3 regions of the Paenibacillus mesotrionivorans genome follow, and region 1 is predicted to be linked to each of the others. Evidence: riboswitches for the same ligand, from Rfam matches in the RefSeq annotation. Region 1 holds a riboswitch; each other region holds the start of a gene.
The links. Region 1 has a riboswitch for cyclic di-GMP ahead of ACI1P1_RS26085 (SH3 domain-containing protein). Riboswitches for the same ligand answer to the same signal wherever they lie in the genome.
Positions count from the first base shown of each region.

Region 2: linked by a shared signal. The riboswitch ahead of ACI1P1_RS09635 (transglutaminase-like domain-containing protein) and the one ahead of ACI1P1_RS26085 (SH3 domain-containing protein) in region 1 are both predicted to bind cyclic di-GMP.
Region 3: linked by a shared signal. The riboswitch ahead of ACI1P1_RS20845 (PilZ domain-containing protein) and the one ahead of ACI1P1_RS26085 (SH3 domain-containing protein) in region 1 are both predicted to bind cyclic di-GMP.

Region 1 is NZ_JBJURJ010000022.1:20,565-28,091, forward strand. It holds gene ACI1P1_RS26070 (AAA family ATPase) at 1-629, opposite strand, end outside; gene ACI1P1_RS26075 (CpaB family protein) at 626-1,342, opposite strand; gene ACI1P1_RS26080 (NlpC/P60 family protein) at 1,493-1,735, opposite strand; gene ACI1P1_RS26085 (SH3 domain-containing protein) at 1,702-2,442, opposite strand; cyclic di-GMP riboswitch class I at 2,527-2,613, opposite strand; gene ACI1P1_RS26090 (helix-turn-helix domain-containing protein) at 2,719-3,663, opposite strand; gene ACI1P1_RS26095 (ADP-heptose synthase) at 3,875-4,387, shown strand; gene ACI1P1_RS26100 (methyl-accepting chemotaxis protein) at 4,756-6,342, shown strand; gene ACI1P1_RS26105 (chemotaxis protein CheW) at 6,362-6,790, shown strand; gene ACI1P1_RS26110 (chemotaxis protein CheW) at 6,812-7,527, shown strand, end outside.
Region 2 is NZ_JBJURJ010000005.1:311,514-319,040, forward strand. It holds gene larC (nickel pincer cofactor biosynthesis protein LarC) at 1-350, shown strand, start outside; gene larC2 (nickel pincer cofactor biosynthesis protein LarC2) at 457-939, opposite strand; gene ACI1P1_RS09630 (M23 family metallopeptidase) at 1,053-2,099, shown strand; gene ACI1P1_RS09635 (transglutaminase-like domain-containing protein) at 2,138-2,917, opposite strand; cyclic di-GMP riboswitch class I at 2,931-3,017, opposite strand; cyclic di-GMP riboswitch class I at 3,060-3,146, opposite strand; gene ACI1P1_RS09640 (collagen binding domain-containing protein) at 3,315-7,190, opposite strand; gene ACI1P1_RS09645 (class D sortase) at 7,380-7,527, opposite strand, start outside.
Region 3 is NZ_JBJURJ010000014.1:173,625-181,151, forward strand. It holds gene prmC (peptide chain release factor N(5)-glutamine methyltransferase) at 1-178, opposite strand, end outside; gene prfA (peptide chain release factor 1) at 178-1,251, opposite strand; gene ychF (redox-regulated ATPase YchF) at 1,321-2,421, opposite strand; gene ACI1P1_RS20835 (aminotransferase-like domain-containing protein) at 2,581-4,014, opposite strand; gene ACI1P1_RS20840 (LysE/ArgO family amino acid transporter) at 4,169-4,789, shown strand; gene ACI1P1_RS20845 (PilZ domain-containing protein) at 4,816-5,526, opposite strand; cyclic di-GMP riboswitch class I at 5,650-5,748, opposite strand; gene tadA (tRNA adenosine(34) deaminase TadA) at 6,021-6,485, shown strand; gene ACI1P1_RS20855 (ABC-2 transporter permease) at 6,569-7,267, opposite strand; gene ACI1P1_RS20860 (ABC transporter ATP-binding protein) at 7,299-7,527, opposite strand, start outside.

The DNA of each region.
Region 1 (7,527 bases):
GCAAGACGCATGCCCGTTTCCTTGGCCGCATCCTGCGGGGTCAGGCCGTCGCTGCGGTTATGCTGTGTGACCGCCAGCAGGAACTGTTCGGAGCTCACACCGAACATGGGGGCCATCTGCTTTAGGCCACGGTTTACGTCCTCCTGGAAATGCCCCAGCTCCGTGGATGTGACCAGAATACGTTCATCCGCCTGCATCAGCGCTGCAAGCGTGGCGGCGTTATCCCAATAGGCATTGACTTCCACCACACATCGCGGAAAACACTGCGTGGCGATGTCCAGCAGATGGCTGATATCCTCCGGCTGAAAAAACTCCGCCTGCTCCCGCTGGAGCGAGCCAAACAGAACGTGAACACCTGGTACTCCCTTAACCTGTACCATGCGGGACTTCAGGAAACCGGGGGTCAATCCCCCGGAGCGCATTTCCGCCCGGATCTGGTCCACCCCGGGTGGGCAAGGATCTAAACCCGCATAATGGTGCAGCTTTGAGCTTTTCAAATTCAGGCATAGATGCCCCACCGGTTCGCCTGACAGCCGGGCCAGCAGGACCGCAGTGCCAAAGGCCACTACCGTGGTCCCGATATTGGGGGTGGAGCCGGTAAACACAATCAGCTTCCCGTTTCCGTTCATGGCTTCTCTCCTCCTTCCTCCTCCGGCTTGGATGCGGACAGGAAGGCGATTACCAGCTTGTTCTGCTTCGTTCCGCAGGCTTCGTCGATCACGCGCCATTGGTCCTCGGTCAGGTTCAAATTCAGCTGCTCCGCCTTACCATTGGCATCCCTACGGGAGGTATACAGCTTCTCCTTGTCGTTATTCACCTTGGCGATAATGCTCGGCTCCTTGGGATCATCCACCTCCGTATTGGCGGAGGACTTGATGGAGGCCACCGTTACCGCCTCCTCCAGCAGGCGGACCGTGCCGCTTTTGCCGGTAGCATAAACCGCCACCTGGTCCCCCGCCCGGATTCCTCCCGGAATGGACAGCACATATTCCTTGGGGACGGGAAAGGTGGCTTGTCCGGGAGCGGGCAGCAGGGAAAACCGGTCTATCTTCCAATCCAGGATTGGCTCACGTGTTCCCAGGGGAACCAGCGCCCATTTGCCCACAGCGGACTCCACCGTCTCGAGCATGCCTGGACGCAGCCCGCTTTTGACAACGGTGACCAGCTCCAGCATCCCTGCCTCCAGCCGGGTTCCGGCGGGAATAAAATCCTTCGGGGCTACAATGCGCACCGTTTGCTGCAGCTCCACCTGCCGGATTAAAATCATGTACACACCGTAGACCAACAGCACTGCCAGCAATCCCGCCACAAGGCTGTAGCCTAAATTTCTTCTTCTGGTCAACGCTCCCTCTCCTTTATGCCGGACGAAAAAAAGGACGCAAACCGGGGAAATTCCCAAGTTTGCGTCCTTCGCAAAACTAATGATCCGTTTATTCAAGTGAGGTTATCTTATCAGACATGCCCGGAATACGTCAAGTAAATATTTACAGTATTACCGGATAAAGCTTCCGCCGTATAGGTAGCGGTATGCCCAGGTTTTCCCCTCGATGGTGTCGATGCGCACTCCGCCGGATTCGGGCGAATAGGTATGCAGCATCTGGCCGTCGCCCAGGTAGATGGCCACATGGGTCACTTCCTCGGTCATGGGATTGACATTGGCATAGTCCGAGGCTTTGGAGCCGGCGTAGGACATAAAGAACATCAGATCGCCGCGTTTGAGATTCTTCCAATCCATCTCAATTCCGCCCAGCTCCTGGACGTATGCAGCCTGACCGCGGGAGTCGGCAGGAATGGCAGTGCGGTCACATTCCAGAAGGCCTGCAGCACAAAGTCAGAGCAGTCAAAGGTGGTAATGTCAAACCGGGTGGAGCCGAACTCATAAGGCGTGCCCATATACTTCATGCCTTCAGCGATAAAGGCTTCAATCAGGTCCGACTTGCTCAGCTTCATTTTGTAGACGTTGGTATTCAGCTTTATGTATTTGGTGCCGGCGCTGGCATACCCCTCGACACCTGCGGCATCTCTGACTTTAAACCAGCTGTCATTGGCCTTCTCCAGAACCAGCAGCTCTTCGCCCTTCGTGAGCATACGGACAACATCGCCTGAGGTGGAAGGGGCTTTTCTCATATTCACACCGTAAATGACTTCTGCGTTACTGGTGATCTCTATGTATTTGTCACTGGCGGAGACAAAACCTTGTTGGCCGTTCTGATCCTCAATCCGGTACCAGTAGGGGTTTATTTCATCCAGGACCTTAACTGTTTCGTTTTTCTTGAGCAGCCGGTAGAGCGTACTTGAGGTTGAAGGCTGGGACCGGAAGCTGACGCCAGCGATTACCTTGCCCTTCGTGGGGACCTCGTCCTCGGCGGCTGCTGCGGTGAGGGGAAGAAGCATAATGAGGAAGGTGACGGCAAGAAGCAGAGACAGGGTGCGTTTCATCATGTGGAACCCTCCATTAGGTATAATGTCGAAGTCATCGAAAGAGCACTCTTCCGGCCGAAAGAGTGCCCCTGAGGGTATCTTCTGTTCGGCAGCTGGCAGGCATTCCGCTTAAGCGGGGCAGCCCCTGTAGCTTTGCGTCACCGGCTTTCGCCGGGTTTGCCTTTATCGGAAAACCGGGTCGTCGATGTCTTCGTAATCCCATTATAAATTGAGGGGGTACTTGTCGAATATAGAGCAACAGACTCGATTTATGTCATTTCCTTCATGCCCCGGTACCTATTGACACACTGAAAAATTTTGGAAACTTTGTGGTGCTTTAGCCTCCGGTGGATTCAACTCCTCCTGCCTACCCGCCGTATCAAACAGCATCTTCTTGCGGAATTCATTAGGGGAGCATGCCTTGAATTTGCGGAACATCTTGTAGAAGTGGGCCATGTTGGACATCCCCACCTCTTCCCCGATCTGGGAAATGCTCAGATCCTTGGTAAGCAGCAGCCGCTCGGCCCGCCTGATTTTTTTGAGGGTAATATAATCCACGAAGGAAATCCCCATGGTTTTTTTGAAATACTTCACAAAATAATGGTAGCTCATATTAGCCAGCTTGCAGGCTTCCTCCACCTGGAGCTTGTCGCTCAAGTGTATATCGATGTAATCCAGAACCGGACGCAGCCGGATAATGTCGGAATTCTCCCGGGACGGGATGACCTTCCGTGAATCCGCGCGGAGCAAAGATAGAATGATCTGCTTGATCTGGATGCTGATGGCGATTTCGTAGCCGTCCTGCTTGGCCAGAAATTCCTCGTTGATGGATTGGATGCAGCGGGCAACCGTCTGCCGTACCTCATGGTTTTCCTGGAATATGTAATTCAGCCTGCTAAGAGGGACGGAAGGATCGGCAAAGTAGCGGTAATAAGGCAAACCGCTGTTTTCCAGATGCTCCTGGATATCAAATTGAAACACCAGATAAGAGCCGTTGTCGCAGGGATAATCCGTGTGCAGCTCATTAGACCCGATAAGAATCAGCTCTCCGGGCTGCAGGACAACGGGGGTTTCGTTGAGATAGAAGCCGTAGCGCCCCTGGAGCATCAGAATCAGCTCGATTTCCTTATGGTAATGCCAGCGCGTCACCTTCTGGTACGGCTGGCAGGAACGGACGGCATCAAAAATTTTCACCGCCAAAAATGGATGCTGGTACTGTATATTTTCCCGAATAGATTCCATAAGCGCCTCCGCATTCAAACCCTGTTGTTCTTTATTGTAACATAAGCATCCTGCGGAATAATACGGAGAAGCCTGAAGCGTTTTCTTTTCTGCCCTGCATTGTCCATTTTCCAGGAAATGCACAAGAATGTCCGTTCTCTTCCTCCCGGAAGCCTGCTATAATTAGAGCATGACAGACTATTACGGAAGAGCAATAAGCGGAGGACAGCGTATGGAAAGGCGTTTTGTGGCTGAAGCGGTTATGCTTGCGATATACGGCCAGCTCCTGGTGCCGGCTCAGCCGGTTGAATATGTAATGCCCTACTCCAGCCTGATGGAGCTTTATGATTTGTTGGAAAGTCCCGAGCCCATTATGTCTATGGAGGAGGATGACACCTATGTGCGCACATACATTAAGGGCCTGATCGGCTTTTTCGAGGAGCCCTTGAACAAGAAAAAAATTGAGCGCGCCTTGGTTTCCCCATGGAAAAAAAGCCCTGGTCTTCTTGTGAACCAGCGGGTTACCGTGACGGTGGTATATGCTCTGGAGAATGCCGAATACGGGGAGAGGTTTGATCCCATCGAGACCGATCTGATTCTTCTGTCTCTAAGAGAAAAGCTGCCTATTCTTACAGATCAGCTGGAATTTGTGGATAAGGTGATTCACGCCTCCATACCTGTGCAGGTATTCGACATTGAGGATTTCGATTATGCCGTTGAAGCGGATGTACCGATGGAGTTTTAGAAGAAAATCCCTGGCCCTGACAGTTATGTCAGGGTTTAATTATGCCCCGGAACCGCCTGTAAGCAGGCTTTCCGGGGTTTTTGATTTTTTCCGCGGCCCTCACTCAGGAGCGATTACATTTCGTTGTAAAAATTACCAACGAAATAAAGTGTTGTTGTATACAATCGAATATTGTCGAATCAAAACCTTACATGATATGATGCAAAATATAATCATTATAATTTTTTAACAATGATAAAAATGGAGGTGGTTCCAGCTTATACATTCTCCACCCACTGCGGCACATACATAAGACTACACCATGATCGATGAAACCCGGCCCGGATTTTAACACAACCACTAATCACCTGATGAAGGAGCATGCCTCTATGAAATGGTTCATGAATTGGAAAACGTCCACTAAGCTAATCTCCGCCTTCGTCCTTGTCGCCATTGTGGTGGGTATCGTCGGATTGTATTCCATCCGCAATCTGGGTCTGATGAACAACAACAGCAAGCAGCTGTACAATAATAACCTGATGTCCATCCAAACCTTGTCCGAAGCCCAAATCTCCTTTTTGAACGTGCGGGTTCTGACCCGGGATATCGCCACTGCCACCGCTAAGGCTGATAAAGACCGCATGAACAGCGAGGTGGATGCCTTAAACAAGAATGTACTGAAGCAAATTGAGGTGTACCGTCCATTGGCTACAACGCCGGAAGAGCTGGCCGTTTTGAAGGAACTGGACAGCCTTATCGGGCCGTATTACAAAATGATGGAAACCGGCATCGAGTTGGCTTACAAAAGCGATATTTCGGAATTCCAGCAGTATCTGAGCACTACCTTGGCGGTGGAGGGCAACAAAATCCGCGACCAGTTGGATAAGCTTATGGAAGTCAATGTGGAGCTGGGTGATAAAGCAAACGATGCTTCCCTTCAAACTTATACTGATTCGCGGAATATAACCGCAGCTCTGGTGTTGGCCGCTCTGATCATCAGCATCCTCCTGGGTTACGTGATTTCACGCCTGATTTCTAAACCCCTGAATCAAATCGTCACCCTTGTCGGCCGGGTATCCCAAGGGGATTTGCGGGACGAGGCCGATATTCACACCAAGGATGAAATCGGCCAGCTTGCCGACAGCATCAATGCCATGATTTATAATCTGCGGAGTCTGATCGGCGGTATCATGCAGTCCTCCCAAAGTGTGGCCGCCGCCTCGGAGCAAATCTCCGCCAGCACCCAGGAAATCGCCAGCGGCAGCACTACTCAAGCACAATCTGCCCAGTCCATTTCCGCAATGTTCAGAGAGCTCACCCTTGCCATTAATTCTGCCGCCCAAAGCGCGGAGGAAGCGGCCGAGCTGGCGGACAACACTGTGCAAACAGCCAACCAGGGCGAAGGCATCGTCCGAGCCTCCGCCTCCGGCATGCAGAATGTGAATGCCTCCATGAGCCTGTTGGAGGAGGACTCCCGGAAAATCGGAGCTATTATCGAGGTCATAGACGATATTGCCGACCAGACCAATCTTTTGGCCCTCAATGCAGCAATTGAAGCCGCCCGTGCAGGAGACCAGGGCCGGGGTTTCTCGGTGGTTGCCGACGAGGTCCGCAAGCTGGCCGAACGGAGCAGCGAGGCTACGAAGGAAATTACCTCCATCATCAAGGCCATGCAGGAAAATACACGGCAAAGCGTTTCCGCCGTATCCGAAAGCGCTGCTCAATCCGAAGAGATGAAGGAAGCCTTCCGCAACATTATCCGCACCGTGGACAACTCCTCCCAGAAGGTGAATGAAATCGCCGCCGCCTGTGAGGAAGAGGCCGCCCAGGCCTCCAGCGTGATGAGATCGGTGGAAGCCATCGCCGCCACCAGTGAAGAGACGGCTGCGGCCTCGGAGGAAACGGCTGCAACCTGCCAATCCCTTGCACATCTTGCCGACGAGCTGAATGTCTCCGTGTCCAAATTCAAAATCTAACAGATTCGGGTGTGAGCTTATGGCTACCGTTCAGCAGGACCAATATATCGAAATGACCGTGGGCGGCGAAAATTACGCCATTAAGATTGAGGATATCCACGAGATTATCAAAATGCAGGCGATTACGGATTTGCCCCACTCCAAATTTTATGTAAAGGGAATCATCAACCTGAGGGGAATGGTGGTTCCGGTGGTAAGTCTGCGCAATATGTTTGGGATGGCCGATGAGGCCTATACCAAAGCCACCCGGATTGTGGTTGTCCATCACCAGGAGGAAGCCGTGGGCATTATAGTCGATCAGGTCAATAAGGTGACCACATATCCGGAGGTACAGCCGCCGCCTGTTCAGATGGGCAGTGTGAACGGTGCGTTTTTTTCGGGCATAGGGCTCCGGGGACAGCATTTGGTCGGCATCCTGAAGCTGGATGAAGTCCTTCTGCAGGAATAAGGAAACGGGAGGCACAGCATAATGGAGGATCTTTCAGCCTACCGCGAAGCATTCATTGGAGAAATGGTGGATCAGCTGGAGCGTATGGAGCATTATCTGCTTCATTTGGAGCATGATACGTCCGCGGATACCATCCAATCGATTTTCCGCACCGCCCATACCATTAAAGGTTCATCCGCCGCCATGGGCTTTGATGAAATGAAATCCGTCACCCATGAGGTGGAGCATCTGCTGGATATGGTGCGCAGCAATAAGCTCCAGGCAGGCCGCAATCTGGTGAATCTGCTGTTCGAGGCCTTGGACCATCTGAAGCTTTTGCGCGACGAGTATATGGGGGAATCGGCTTTTTCGGATATTGCCTTCCTGCTGGTCAAGCTTCGGGAATTTGTGGACAATACCCCTTCCTTGGAAACCCCTAAAAAAGAGCTGAAGGAATTGACCGGGCTGACCCTGGAGCAGTCCCTCCGGCTGGAGGAAGCCCGGGAAACCGGGTGCAGCATCCTAAAGGTGCAGATGTCCCTCAGCTCCGGCTGTATCATGAAGGGCGCCCGCTACTACCTCATCATGCAGGATGTGCAGGCAAGATTCGGCGCTGTGCTCTATGCCGATCCGGCAGCCTCCGAGCCCGGAGCCGCATTCGATGATGAAGCGGAGGAAGCTTACAGCCGCGCCGTGTTTCTTCTCGCCACCCGGGAGAATGCGGAGACAGTGGCGGCCGGCTTGCGCGCCCACTCCGA
Region 2 (7,527 bases), on a different contig from region 1:
CGGATCAGCCCAATGTGCTGCGTGTAGTGATTGGTCATACGGAGCCGTATCTGGACAAGTGGCATACCCAGCATGAGCTGCATCATGTGGAGCATGTCCACGAGCATGCCCATCACCATCACCACCATGACGACTCCCATGAGCATGTCCACCACCATCACCACGGGGACGATCATGAGCATGGACACGGGCATCATCACCATCACGGCGATGATCATCACGGACATACGCATGCCCATGATGAAGAGCATACCCATGATCACCATCACAGTGGTCATCCCCACTCCCATCCCCATGCGCATGAACAGGAGACCATGAGCGGAGAAGCTGCCTGCGATACCAAGCACTAAACTGCCATCCGGCAGCCCAAATACAAAAAAAGTGAATGTATCTTCCGAAGAGGCCGATTGTACCGGTCGCCGCGGGACATCCATTCACTTTTTTTGTGGACTTTCGTCAAACCAGCGGTCCCGCCGCGCTCCGGTAACGGCTTCTCACCTCTTCGTATACTTCCTTCAGGGGTACCTTGTGGAGCCGCGCGGCCTCCTCGCATTCCCGGAACTCGGGGGCGAACTGCACCACTTTCCCCTGGTGGTACCCCACCTTCACCGTCATGGGTCCGAAGCAGGTCTCCACCCGGAAGAACTCCCGGCCAAGACGGTGGCATTCCGCCCGTATGTACCGCAGCCCCAGTGTGGTGGTTTCCGCAAAAATCACCTGCTCCATTGCGGCGATGCCTTCTTCGCCTACCAGCACATTCAGCATGATGCCGGGCCTGCCCTTTTTCATAATAATTGGAATCCAGTACACATCATTGGCTCCCGCAGCCAGCAGAAGATCCGTTATGTAAGAGGTAAATTCCGGATTCATGTCATCCAGATTGGCCTGAATGACCACCATTCCTCCGTCGGTGTGCTCTTGTCTGTGCGAATGCTCCAAGGCCGGTCCCTCCCATCAGGATAAAATTCGACTCCCTTAAACATGCTAAGTATAGCACACACACATGGAGTACATGCCAAATTGGCTTAAACCAGGAGCGGGAGGACGATCATATGGGACGGCGGCACCGATACGGCGGTCTCGCGGCAGCAGCGGCCTTCGTCTGGCTGGCCGGGGCAGGGCTTGCAGCTGCGGAACCGGCAGGGGCAGATGCGGAGGTTTCAGCTCCCCAGGCCGCTGCAGCGGCCGATCAGGCCTATGGGGAACGCAAGGCCCTGTTTGAGGAAACCAGCACCATTACAGGCATCAGGTGGTTTGATTTGGCCGCGGCCGATCAATATGAACGCACCATGAACTTTGTGAAGAAGCGCACACCGGGCGACGGACTGGTGGCCGTTTATTTCTCACCGGAGGACTGGGCGGGGTTGGCTAATCCGGACCGGACGGATACCAGTCCGTTAGGGATTGCGGCATTCGGCGGCAAAGGTCTGGACGGAAACGGGGATGGGCGGGCGGACCGGAACAGCGATCTGGACAGGCTGGCAGCCTTCGCGCGGCAGATTACCAAATTCGGGACGGATGAGGAAAACTTCCGGATCGGGTTATGGGAATATTACCAGAATAACCGGGCGGTCGAACGGATTCTCCAGTTTTCCAAAATTTATGCCGCCTACGGTACCCTGGATTTGTTTACCCACGCATTTCCTCTCCCGCTGGGGGCGGATTATTCGTACCGGGATACCTGGGGCGCCAGCCGCGGGTGGGGAGGCGACCGGATTCATGAGGGAACCGACCTCTTCGCCCACCATGGTGTTCCAGTCCGCAGCACCTGCTACGGAATTATTGAGGTCATGGGCTGGAATCCCTTCGGCGGATGGAGAGTAGGTATCCGGGATCTGAATAATGTGTATCATTATTACGCCCACCTCTCCGGCTTCAGCAAGGAGGTCAAAACCGGCGATGTGGTCAAGCCTGCACAGGTGATCGGCTGGGTGGGAAGCTCCGGCTACGGCAAACCCGGCACCTCCGGGAAATTCCCTCCGCATCTGCATTTTGGCCTGTACCGGGATAACGGCTTGGCCGAATGGTCCTTCGACCCTTATTCCCACCTCAAAAAATGGGAGCGGGAGGAACGGGCCGCAGGCCGCAAAAAGAAATAAAAAAAGCCGGGGGATCGCTCCTCCGGCCTTGCTGTTTATTAGTAGCTCTTAGCGGCAACGTACTTGCTGCTGTCCTTGGCGAAGGCGGCGCTTCCGCTGCCTGCATCCACGGTGGTATCTACAGTTACCCATGCCCCGTTCAGAAGCACTTCGTTCCAGGCGTGGTATACGTTGACATATTCCGATGTGCCCATCATCAGCTTGGTGGGTACCCCGACGCTGCGGGTCATGGCGGCAAAAAGGGAGGAATAGTCGTAGCAGATGCCTGTCCCGTCCACCAATACTTGGCTCAGGTTAGGAATGTACCCGGTAGCAACATTGGCAGCCAGCTCATAATCATAGGTTACAGAACCGATAATATAGTCATAAATGGCCTTGACCTTGGCTTCGTCTGTGTTCAAGCCTGCAGTCAATTCCTTCGCCTTTGCTACAACATCGGTAGCCGCAGCCCAGTTTACATTTTGGGTCGAATTCAGGTAAACGGCATTGGCATCGGCCAGCACAACATCTTTGGTTGCCGAGTATACACTCTTGTACTTGTTGCCGGTGGTATTCTCCAGTACGGCAATTTTGTAGGTTCCATCGCCCAGTTGAAGCGGGAAGCTTTCTTCGGTTCCGTTATTCTTCAAGTCATAGGTGTAGCTTGTCCCGTCCTTGGTAACCATGACCTTGACCCGGGCACCGGAATCCGCTTGGTATTGGACGCCGATGGATCCGGCTGAGAGCTTGCTGTCATTCAACCAGGATGCGGCAGATGCGGCGGATGCATATGCGAAAAGCATACTTGCTGCGACAATAGACGTGATGAACTTCCGCATACAAAAAACCTCCTTCGGGAGCTGGCTGCCATTCTTCTGACGAAGGGAAGGCCCTTTAGCTTTGCGTCCCTGCTTTTCAGCAGGTTTGCCGTTATCGGTGTAGGCTTGGGTGATGCCTTAAAAATGAAAAAAGCCAATTGCATTCGGTAGCTGGCTGCCATCCTTCTTGGGAAGGGAAGACCCTGTAGCTTTGCGTCCCAGCCTTTCGGCAGGTTTGCCATTTATCGTGTATTGCCTTTGGTTTTAATCTATCAGAAATTCGACATTTTTTCAATAGAGTTGTAGAAAAATATGCTAGTACCTATAGCCTGTCCTTCACAGGAAAGACATTTTTTTTGAATGACAAAAAAGCTGCCGGAATCTCTGTCCGGCAGCTTTCTTTGGCCTGTGATTTGGGTTACTTCTTCAAACGGAATCTCCGCAGGGAAACTCCCGCAACCAGCAGGCCTATTCCTGCCAATTGCCACAGCAATCTCCGCTCCTCGCCGGTTTTGGGTAAGGTGGCTATCTCCGGCGCAGGGGTCAAGCCTCCCAAGGGGACCTCCTCCACATCGATTTCGATAAGCAGGTCTTCCCCGTTGCCATCCTTGTCCACGATATTGACTGTAAAGGAATCCTTCCCGGTATATCCAGGATCAGGCGTATACAGCCAGCTGCCGGTATCGTCCACGCTCAATGTGCCATGCCCCGGGGGTTTGGCAATATCCACCTTTCCTCCCTCCGGTACCGGTACGGAGCCTCCCTTAGGCGTGTCCTGATCCGTAATTTCGGTCAAGGGTGTCGGAGTAGGGGACGGCGTCAGCGTTGGTTTCGGTGTTCCAGGCTCCGGTGTAACACTGGGAGACGGGCTGGCCGAAGCCTCTGTGGTGGCTTGAGGCGTCGGGGTGGCCGTCACTGCAGGCGTCGGGCTGGCGCTGGGGCTGACAGTGGGACTGGGAGTCGGGGTGCTTGGTTCCTCCCCTGACCCGCCTGAATTCCCATCAGGTGTCGGCGTCGGCGTTGCTGTCGGTGTCGGCGTTGCCGTTGGTGTTGCTGTCGGCGTTGCTGTCGATGTCGGCGTCGGTGTTGCTGTCGGCGTTGCTGTCGGTGTTGCCGTTGGTGTTGCCGTTGGTGTTGCCGTTGGTGTTGCCGTCGGTGTTGCCGTTGGTGTTGCCGTCGGTGTTGCCGTCGGTGTTGCCGTCGGTGTTGCCGTCGGTGTTGCCGTTGGCGTAGCCGTCGGTGTTGCCGTTGGCGTAGGTGTTGGCGTCACAGACGGAAGCTTCTCATTGGTCAGCACCGTGGTAACCGCGGCGGTATTGATGGTGATATTGTGGGACGCCGTGTCCAAACGGTAGCCAACCGGCGCCTTAACCTCCTTCAGCACGTAGCTGCCCCCGTACAACCGGGTAAATACAATTTCGCCCTGAGCATCCGTCTTCCCGCTGGCCACATAAATCTCGCCTGAACCGGATTTGCGGTACAGATCGAATTCCGCGCCGGCAAGCCGCACATTGGAATCCGCCGCATCCTTTTTCACAACAGTAAGATTGGCATTGGTGATGCCGCCGCTTCCGGTCCCTTCCCCGGAGGAAAATTTAACCACAACATTCGTGGTATTGCTGGTTTTGGTGCTGGTCACATTGGTGCCGGACAACAGGGCGGTATTCGACACCGTTTCATTGTTATTGGCAATGACCAGACTTTGATATTCCAGAATATAGGGTTTGGTGATGGTATTCAGGAAGATCAGCTCAAATACAGGCTTGCCATCCTTGTCCTGGCTGTAATTAAGGGTGTAATCCGTCCCCTTCTGCAAAAGAGTGGCCCCTTTGGTCACATTAACCTTGGTGGGATCGGAAGAATTCTGGCTGACCACCGTGTTGTACACCTTGAAGGAATCCTGTACAAACATCTGGTTGGCTGATCCCGTATCCGTAATAACGGCATTTTCGATGGTGGATTGGTTCCGGTTAATATGGATGGTCCAATTGATCCGGTCCCCGCTTTGGGCTCCCGACTTGGTGACATATTCATTGGTATAGGGAATGTTCACCGATGCAGTCAGATTTTCCGACTTGGGTACCGCCCCGTCGTACAGGTTAGCGGTATCCGACGCATTGGTATCCACCAGCACGTTCTCCAGGCTTGTTTTGTAAACCAGGTAATAGCCCTTGGTAATCGGTTGGTCAAATGCCACTGTCAGCGTATTTCCGTTGGCAGCATCAGGAAGAGTAACCGTGAACCCGCTAGTGATCTCGGCACCTTTGGTTGTATTGCCATCCGGTGCAATGGTCATGGCGTAGACCTTAACCGATTGGCCAATAAGCTTCTGGGGCGCTTCGATCACATCCTTGACCACCGCATTCTGGAGCGTCCACAGGTTGTAGTTGAAGCCAACCTCCCAGTTTAGCTCCTTCTTCACGGCATTGTAGCTTCCGTTTTTGAAGCCGTTGTTTTTGGTGTACGCATTGGGGTCAAAAGGCTGGGAAACCGCCTGCTCATGGGGAGTGCTGTTCTCCGTCCAAGCCACATGGGCGGCGTTGGGGAATATTTTGCCCCCGGCAGTTTGGTTAGCCAGATCGAAGCCCGTGTTGTAGGTGATGGTGCAAGGACCTGTCAGGTCCACCGTAAATAGAAGCACAAATCCGTTGGCGTAATCGCCGTCCTTGGGAGCCAACGTGAAATCCGTTCCTTTGGCCAGGGTCTTATTATTATTTCCCTTGACCCCCAGGCTGCCTTCATCAAAGGACAGGCCCTGCAGGGAGAAGGTATCCGTCACCACAGCGTTTTGCATGGTGTAGTAGCTGCCGTCCGGCTTTTTGTCGTTGTTCACAGTAATTTTCCAGCCGACGGTTTTGGCGTTATAGTCCCTTGTGGTGATGCTTTTGGTCAAAATGCTGGACTCCAGCTTTTTGGAGGCTGTTTTTTCGGTTCCGTTAAAATAGACTGTATTGGTAACCGTTTGGCTGCTGTCCGTGTCGCTGTCCGCATACACCCGGCCGCTTGCTTTGGTCTTGTAGACGATGTTATACGCTTTGTCGATGGAGCCGATGAAGGTTACCCGAAACCCGGCTTGTCCGGGACGGGCGGGGTCGCTCAGGGGGCCCGTTACCGTATAATCCGTTCCTGCGGTCAGCGCGGTTCCCTGCTTAGGCCCTGTGCCGTTGGCATTGGGGAAGGTTACCGGGTATACCTTAACCGTGGACACATCCAGCGTTTGGTTGGCGCTGAACCAATCCTCCACCTGTGTTCCCGCTGAGGTCCGTTCATCATAGTTGACCTTCAACGTCCATTCCACACTCTGGTCATTCTGGCTGTAAGTTCCGGCAGACTTATCCAGCTGCGCGCCCCGGGCAGGCTTCACGGTAGCTGTGGCGCTTTTGGGCAGGGACGGTCCTGTGCCTGTCAGAGTCGCCTTATTTTCAAAGGAGGTTTTGGTGAAATCCGTTATTGGTGTAGTAAAAGTAATCCGGTAAGCCGAGTCAATGGGATTCAAGAATGCGATATTGGCCGTTCTCAAGGCGGTATCGTAGCTATAGGAGTAATAAACTCCCTCCGTTACGGTCTCCCCCAGAGTGCCGGCGGTGCCGCCCATGGTGACATTCAGCTTATTGACCTTAACATCCTGGGGCGCCCCTAATCCTGCAGGGATCACATCCGCTACCGCTGCGCCGGCAATCGAGGCCATGGAGGTATTCACATCCACGGTCCAGCTGATGTCCTTGGCGTTGTAGCCCTGCACCTCGCCCTTCTTGGCGATCAAAGCTCCACCCTTAGGCTGGAAAACGAGACTCACCGTCTCCATAACGCCGTTGATAGGCAGCTTAATCTCTTGAACCGACTGTTCGGTAACGGCATATTCCTTGAATTCCGTCTTAAAGGCCAGCATGCCGTGCACCCCGTAATTTTGCTCGATGTAATCATTGAAGGTCATAACAACCTTATGATTGCTCTGATACGCGGTAAAGGTGCCTACATTGCCGTCCACATCCGGCATTTTCAATTGGCCGGTCACATCATTGTAGAGCTTGAAGGCATCCGGCAGATCAAACGTGAAGGTATCACCGGCCTTGTAGCCATGGTCATCGGGAAGCTCCCAATTATAGTTCAGAATGACCTTGGACTGCTGCTTGTACACCGTTCCGGTAACCGGCTCGGTATATTGATCATCATTGTAGACCGCCATGGTGGCCGTGGTCAGAATATTCATTTGATTGCTTATTTCTGCAGCCGCTTGGGCTACATAAGCCGTCATGCCGTAAAGAACCTGGGCGCTTAAAAGAACGGCTGTCATGAACATGCCGATCCTTTTTTTCCACAATCTGGAGCGGTGATGACTTGCAAAGCGGGACTTTCTCACTGTAAGGACCTCCATTCAAAGAAGAAGTATAATGGACAAGCATTATTTATCCATCATAGCTCTCTTATCTGAACAGATTCTGAACAGAGAATAATCCTAATGTAGTCCCGTCATATAGGCGCATCAATCCGCTTTGGCCTGGACAATCAGCCGGTGGGTGGCGTTGACCACAGGATCGCAGGTGATGAGCGTCAGCACCTTATCCGTTTTGCTCCCCCGTAAGACCGACACATCCGTCGGCTCCACCAGAAAGGTTTTGAACACCGTGTAT
Region 3 (7,527 bases), on a different contig from region 1:
GCTCCAGGTCCTCCGGGAACGGGTCCTGCCAGTTCAGGTACAGCCTGGTTCTGGACCAGCCCAGCAGATGCTCCAGCAGAAGCTGCCCGTTCTGGGCCGGCTCATCCACCCCATGCCGCTTCAAAAAAGAGGAAGCCTCTACATAGGCTTCCCGGATTGTTTTTCCTGTTGCGTCCATTAAGCGGACTCCCCTTTATCCAGCTGATCCGTTTGACTGGCGATGGTCAAGGCGGAGATAATCTCCTCCATATCACCGTTCAGCACGGAATCCAGCCGGTGCAGCGTTAGGCCGATCCGGTGGTCGGTTACCCGGCTTTGCGGATAATTATAGGTTCTGATCCGCTCGCTCCGGTCGCCGGTGCCCACCTTGCTCTTGCGCTCTGCGCCCATTTTTTCCATTTCCTCTTGCATGAACTTGTCGTAAATCCGGGCACGCAGCACCTGCAGCGCCATTTCCTTATTGGAGTTCTGCGACTTGCCGTCCTGGCATGTTGCCACAATCCCAGTCGGGACGTGGGTGACCCGCACCGCCGACTTGGTGGTGTTAACCGACTGTCCGCCCGCTCCGCTGGAGCAGAAGGTATCTACGCGGATATCGCTTTCCTTGATCTCCACTTCGATTTCCTCCGCCTCCGGCAGCACGGCTACCGTAGAGGTAGAGGTATGGATCCGTCCACCCGATTCCGTGGCGGGAATCCGCTGCACCCGGTGGGCGCCGCTTTCGAACTTTAGCTTGCTGTACGCGCCTTTGCCGGAAATCATGAAGATAACTTCCTTAAACCCGCCCAGATCATTCAAGCTGGCTTCCAGAATGTTGGTTTTCCAACCCTGGGCATCCGCGAATTTGGTGTACATCCGGTAGAGGTCGGCAGCGAACAGGGCTGCTTCGTCACCGCCTGCGGCGCCGCGGATTTCCACAATGACGTTTTTGTCGTCGTTGGGGTCCTTAGGCAGCATCAGCACCTTGATGCGCTCCTCCAGCTCTTCCTTGCGGCCAGCCAGTTCATCAATCTCCAGCTTGACCATTTCCTTCATTTCATCGTCCAGCTTCTCGTTCTGCAACGCCTTTGCATCATCCAACTGGGCACAGACAGCCTTGTATTCATTAAACGCTTCATACGTCTCCTGCAAATCCGACTGTTCCTTGGAATACTCCCGAAGCCGCTTGGGATCAGCGGCTACATCCGGGTCGCATAACAGCTCGCTCAGCTTGTCATACCGGTCGGCAAGAGCCTGAAGTTTGTCCAGCACGCGTTACACCTCCTGTAGGTCCGTAATTTCCGTATATTTGATCCGGCCAGGCTATGTTGAAGACATGCCCTACACATTAAACCGGAAGTGCATAACATCGCCATCTTGTACTACATATTCCTTGCCTTCCAGACGCAGAAGTCCTTTTTCCTTGGCGGCGTTCATGGAGCCGTTGACGGTCAGATCCTCGTAGCCTACTACTTCCGCCCGGATAAACCCGCGCTCGAAGTCGGAGTGGATCACACCGGCAGCCTGAGGAGCCTTCATGCCCTTGCGGATAGTCCACGCCCGGACCTCCTGTACCCCTGCCGTAAAGTACGTGTACAGGCCCAGAAGCTTATACGCGCCGCGGATCAGACGGTCCAACCCGGATTCGGACAGCCCCAGCTCCTCCAGGAACATGGCCTTGTCCTCACCCTCCAGCTCGGCGATTTCGGATTCGACCTTGGCACTGATCGGCACCACTTCGGCACCTTCCTTGGCGCCGAATTCCCGCACAATCTGCACGTAAGGGTTGCCGTCGGCGTTGGCCGCTTCCCCTTCGCTGACATTGGCGGCGTACAGCACCGGCTTCATAGTAATCAGGTGGAAATCCCGCACCATCAGCCTTTCCTCATCCGTCAACTCCACACTGCGGGCGGGCTGATCGTTATACAGAGCTTCCTTGATCCGCTCCAGCATTTCCACCTCAAGGGCTACCTTCTTGTCGCCGCCCTTCAGATTCTTGCGGGACCGTTCCAGACGCTTCTCCACCGTTTCCACATCTGCCAGGATCAGCTCCAGGTTGATGGTTTCGATATCGCTAAGCGGGTCCACCTTGCCGGACACGTGGGTAATGTTCTCATCCTGGAAGCAGCGCACCACATGAACAATCGCATCCACCTCACGGATATGAGCCAGGAACTTGTTCCCCAGGCCCTCACCCTTGCTGGCGCCCTTCACAAGACCGGCGATATCGACAAATTCGAAAGCGGTGGGCACTATCCGGTTGGGAGTTACAATCTCGGCCAGCTTCTGGAGACGCTCGTCCGGCACTTCTACTACGCCCACATTGGGATCAATGGTGCAGAACGGGTAATTGGCGGATTCCGCCCCGGCTTGGGTAATTGCATTGAACAACGTCGATTTGCCCACATTGGGCAGCCCGACAATACCTGCTTTTAACGCCATCTATAAACAACTCCTAGACTATTGTTAGTTTGTATAAAAGGATACCACAGTTTAACCTTTATATTATACACTTCCGGGCAGGAGAAATAAAATAAACCTTTTGCATTTATGGAGGAAATATACAGAGGATGGGAAAAGCGGCAGCCCAGTATCGCTTTTTTAAAGCCGGCGGACCAGTCCGGCCAATATCCCAATCCCCCTGGACAGCTCCTCCAACGAAGCATAAGAGTAGGAAAGCCGCAGACAGGGTTTTTCCTCCGAACCATAGACCATACCGGGATTCAGCAGAATTCCCTCCCGGAGAGCGGCGTCGAACAATTGCTTCATGGGCAGGCTGCGGTTAAACTCCATCCAGATGTAGAAGCCTCCGCCGGGGATGCTCCACCGGGCCAGCCCGCCGAACTCCCGGTCCAGCGCCGCCGCGGCGGCCGCCCTTCGCTTCCGAAGCTGGCCGCGGAGCTGCTCCAGATGGCGCTCATGCCAGCCGTCCTCCAGCCATTGTAAGGCCGCCCATTGGGACAAGGAGCTGGCTCCGTAATCGATCTGCATCTTGATATCCGCCAGCCGGTCAATAGCCGTGCGGGGACCCACCACCCAGCCGATTCGCAGCCCGGGGCTGACGGACTTGGAGAGACTGCCTACATATAGTACGTCTCCGTGGTTGTCCAGACTTTTGAGGGAGGGCGGAGGCGGTTCGTCCAGCCACAAGTCTCCATACACATCATCCTCGATAATGGGAAGCCGGAGCTCCCGGCAGGTTTGGAGAAGCTCCTTCCGCCTGCTTCCGCTCATCACCTTGCCTGTGGGATTATGGAAGGTGGGGTTAGTATACAGCATAGCCGCCTGGTACTGCTTGCTGTACCGCTCCAATAATCCGGCACGTAGGCCCGCCTCGTCCATAGGGACTCCCTCCAGCCGGATACCCGCAGATTGGAATACCTGCACGGAATGGAGGTATGACGGGCTCTCCGCCAATACAGTGGAGCCGGGCCGCATCAGGCCTGCAGCAATCAGATGAAGGCCCTGGAGTGCGCCGGAAACCACCAGTACGGAATCGGCGGTGGCATGAATGCCCCTCTCCTGCAGGCGTTCCGCAATCCGCCGCCGCAGGGCGGGATTGCCCTTGGGCTCTTCATAGCCCAAGGCGACGGGACGTTTGGCTCCCTCCTGCAGGAGCCGGGCCATCTCACGGCCGGGAAGCAACTCCGGCGCCAGCTCCCCCGTCCCCAACCGGATGATGCCGGGGTCGGCCTCCATCCGGTTAATGGTCTGGATCACCGGCAAATTGGGCTGATGGCGCCCGCTCTCCGCCACCTGGCCCCAATCCGTTGGCGGGGCGGCCAGAAGGCTCCATGATTCGTTGACCACCCGGGTGCCCCCGCCCGTTTGTCCCTCAACCAGCCCCAGTGCTGCCAGCTCGGCCATGGCCTGTGCCACCGTGCTGCGGTTCACCTGCCACAGCCGTGCCAGAATGCGCTGGGAGGGCAGACGAGCCCCCACCGTCCACTCTCCGCGCAGTATACCCTCCTTGAAATAGCGGACAATTTGCTCCTGCAAGGACAGCTCCCCATACCGGTCCGGCTTCCAGTCCATTGTGCTCCCCCCTGTTTATATGTATTATCTCCCAATTTGGCTGGTTCTCCAACCATCCATTTGGCCGGAGACAAAAAAACAACCCTGCTATACAATCTGTTTCATAGAAAATGTTCTACCAAACAGAAAGGATGTGCTCCGGTTGTCGGTTCAATTGGCTTCTTCAGCTATTCACGGCTTTATTCTGGCCCTGGGCCTGATTCTGCCTCTGGGGGTGCAGAATGTGTTTATTTTTCAACAGGGGGCCCTTCAGCAATCCTTCCGCAAGGCTCTGCCGGCGGTGCTTACCGCGGCGGTTTGTGATACGCTTCTCATCGGATTGGCGGTAGCGGGTATGTCTCTGGCCGTACTCAATAACAGCTGGCTGGAGACACTATTAATGGCCGCAGGCTCCATTTTCCTGCTGTACATGGGGGCTTCCTTGTGGCGCAAGCAGCCCGGCTCCGCTTCCGGCGAAGCGGCTGTTTATTCCGGCCGCAGGCAGATCGCCTTCGCTGCCTCTGTCTCCCTGCTCAATCCTCATGCCATCTTGGATACCATCGGGGTAATCGGCGGCGCCTCTCTTCAATATGCGGGAGCCGACCGTCTGGTGTTCGCTTTATCATGCATTGTGGTGTCCTGGCTGTGGTTTGCAGCGCTGGCTCTGGCGGGCCGTCTGGCAGGCCGGTGGGATCCATCCGGCAGGCTGACTCTGTTGTTGAATAAAGTCTCCGCGGTAATTGTTGCCGGCATCGGCTTGGGTCTGCTGTACACGGCGGTAACCCGCATGCTGTAACGTGGGTTTTCCCATTTAAAAGCTCTCTATTTAAAAGTCCGCTTATTGGCCTCTTTTTTGGAGGTGGAGAGTGCCGTAATCTGTTCCCGCAGAATAAACGCCCGCAGGGTGTTTATCTTCACATCCTCCATCTCCACGTATTGGGCACCATAATAGGTGCTGCCGATTCCCTTTTCCATCCGGACCACCTTGGCGGTGCAGGCAATGAGGCTGCCCAGCTCCAATTCCAGCTTCAGCTCCGTGTGCTCCTCCAGCCGGAAAGGATCCGGCAGCGTAAACCCGATACCGCTCAGGCTGATATTTTTGATATCAATGGCCATCAATTGGTCCGCTTCCTCAAAGATACCGATAGCCCCCTTGCGTTTCCAGGCGGCCAGCTTCCCGCTTTTGCTGATCTCCACCCGTGGGAACATCCGCTTTTCATTAAACTTCCGCTGATTCTCCGGGGGATTGATCATCATGAGCGATCCCGTATCCTTGCCCACAATCGTAGAAGGAATCAGATACATGCCGGCCGGCGTGTACACGGTTAGCCTCACATTCTCCCCTAGGACAAAACGGTTGGAGTCGCTGATTTCAATCTCCAGCAAATCCCCCTCCACATGAGTCATAATCCCCGTGGAGACAAAGCCGCTTTTTTCCACAACGGTTCTGCAATGGACCAGGATAGTGGAGGAAGGAACCTCCTTCACCTCAGTAAAACCGACTTGCTTCTTCTTCGCTTCGACCCGGCTCATTAACGTCACCAGCCTTTCTATGAATTGTAGGGCGTCCCTTGCTGGGAGATGCGATAAAATGACAAAAAGCCGCCTCCGTCGGAAGCAGCTCTATCGATACAGCTTGCTTACGCCCCGGTGATATTCGGTAACCAGGCGATCCTAGCATTCCACCGGAGTGAACATACCGTAGACCCTAGGCTTTGCGTCCTATCCTTTCGGAATAGTTTGCCTTTTGTCGTATTACGTTGGGCAATTGGGAATCCTTCTAGCACTTTGGACCCTTGTTTTCTTCTATGAAAATAGTATACGGGTTTTCAAGAATGTTTTCAATCCATCACAAAGTCATTTTTTTGTGAATAAAAAAGGGGTGATTGTGATTTCATCTGGGGACGATTAGAATAAGATGTGGAAAAATGAGGCGGTTATTCACATCTATCCACAAAGTTATCCACAGGCTGTGCACAAGATCGAAAACATGTTCGGTTTCTTATCCATAACGGAGGTGGATTTTCATGGATCATGAATACTGGATGCGCCGGGCAATGGAAGAAGCGTACAAGGCGGAAAGCCTGGGAGAAGTGCCTATCGGGGCTATTATTGTGCGGCAGGGGGAAATTGTAGGCAGCGGGTATAATCTGCGGGAAACCACTCTGGACCCCACTGCCCATGCGGAAATGATCGCGATCCGGGAGGCAAGCACCCGTCTGCAGTCTTGGCGGCTGTTGGATTGTACTCTGTACGTTACGCTGGAGCCCTGTCCCATGTGTGCCGGGGCCATTGTGCAATCCCGTGTTCCCACCGTCGTATACGGAGCACCCGATCCCAAGGCCGGCTGTGCCGGCACCCTGATGAACCTGCTGCAGGAGGACCGGTTCAATCACCGGGTGGAGCTGGTAGGCGAGGTGCTGCGTGAGGAATGCGGCGGTATGCTTACCGCTTTTTTCCGCAGGCTGCGCGGCAAGAACAAACCCGGATAAGCAAAAACCGCTCTGTACGGCTTTTAGGCCCGGTGAGCGGTTTTTTGTGTGTAAATGATTTGTTTGTGTAAATGGGATCGGGATTAAAGATCCTCCCGTTTTTCGAAATAACGGATGGACAATCGGAGGGAGACTAAGAACATCAACACTGCCAGGCAAAATAACCCGATAATCCACACATATGGGCTGATTTTCTCCAATGCATCCCAGATGCGTTGCAGCCAGGCAGGTGGCCCAGCGGAAAAATCGAACCGGGAACGGACAGCCGACAGGATTGCGCCGGAGCTCCCCCCTAAGAGAATAAGGCCCATAAAGAAAAAGCGATTATAAACCTGTGCCTTAGCAACACCCATTTTGTACACCATTGGAATTAAAATTGAAACTAGCAAGCTATAGCAACAAGTAACAACTGCGGCGATCAGCAAGTTGACAACCCGATCTTCGTGCGTCTCGAAGGACAATGCCCCTCCCACTATCCCTATTAAGCTAAGTACAGCGGTGGACCCAAGAGCGAGCAGCACCACACTGGCATATTTAGCTTTGACTAATGTAGCTCGCGGCACAGGCAGGCAAATCAGCAGCCGGGTGGCGTGGTTTTTTTCATCCTCGTGCATGGACCGGTTAATGAAGCTGTACACAATCACAAAAACCGGCATCATAACACTGATCATATTATGCTGGTCCATGGCCGTCATATAGAAGAAAAAGAGCAGGCCCATAGCAAAAAACATATACGCCGACCGTCGCTGTATGGCAAAATCCTTCAAAATCAACTGCTTCATGACAGTCTCCCTCCCAGGAATTCAAAACTTGTTATCCGTGCTGCTCCATAAACTCCTCTTCCTCACCCGCCATACGCACCAGCATTTCATCCAGGGTCAGCTTCTCCACCTTATAGTCCGCTGCCGGGAAGCTTCTTTTCCACTCGCGTTCGAATTCGCGGATATCGCGGGTCATGCCGCTGAAGCCGAATTCCCCGCGTTTCATTCCCGCCAATAGACGCTCCAGCCGCGGACCCAGGTACCGGTTGTCCGCCTTCACC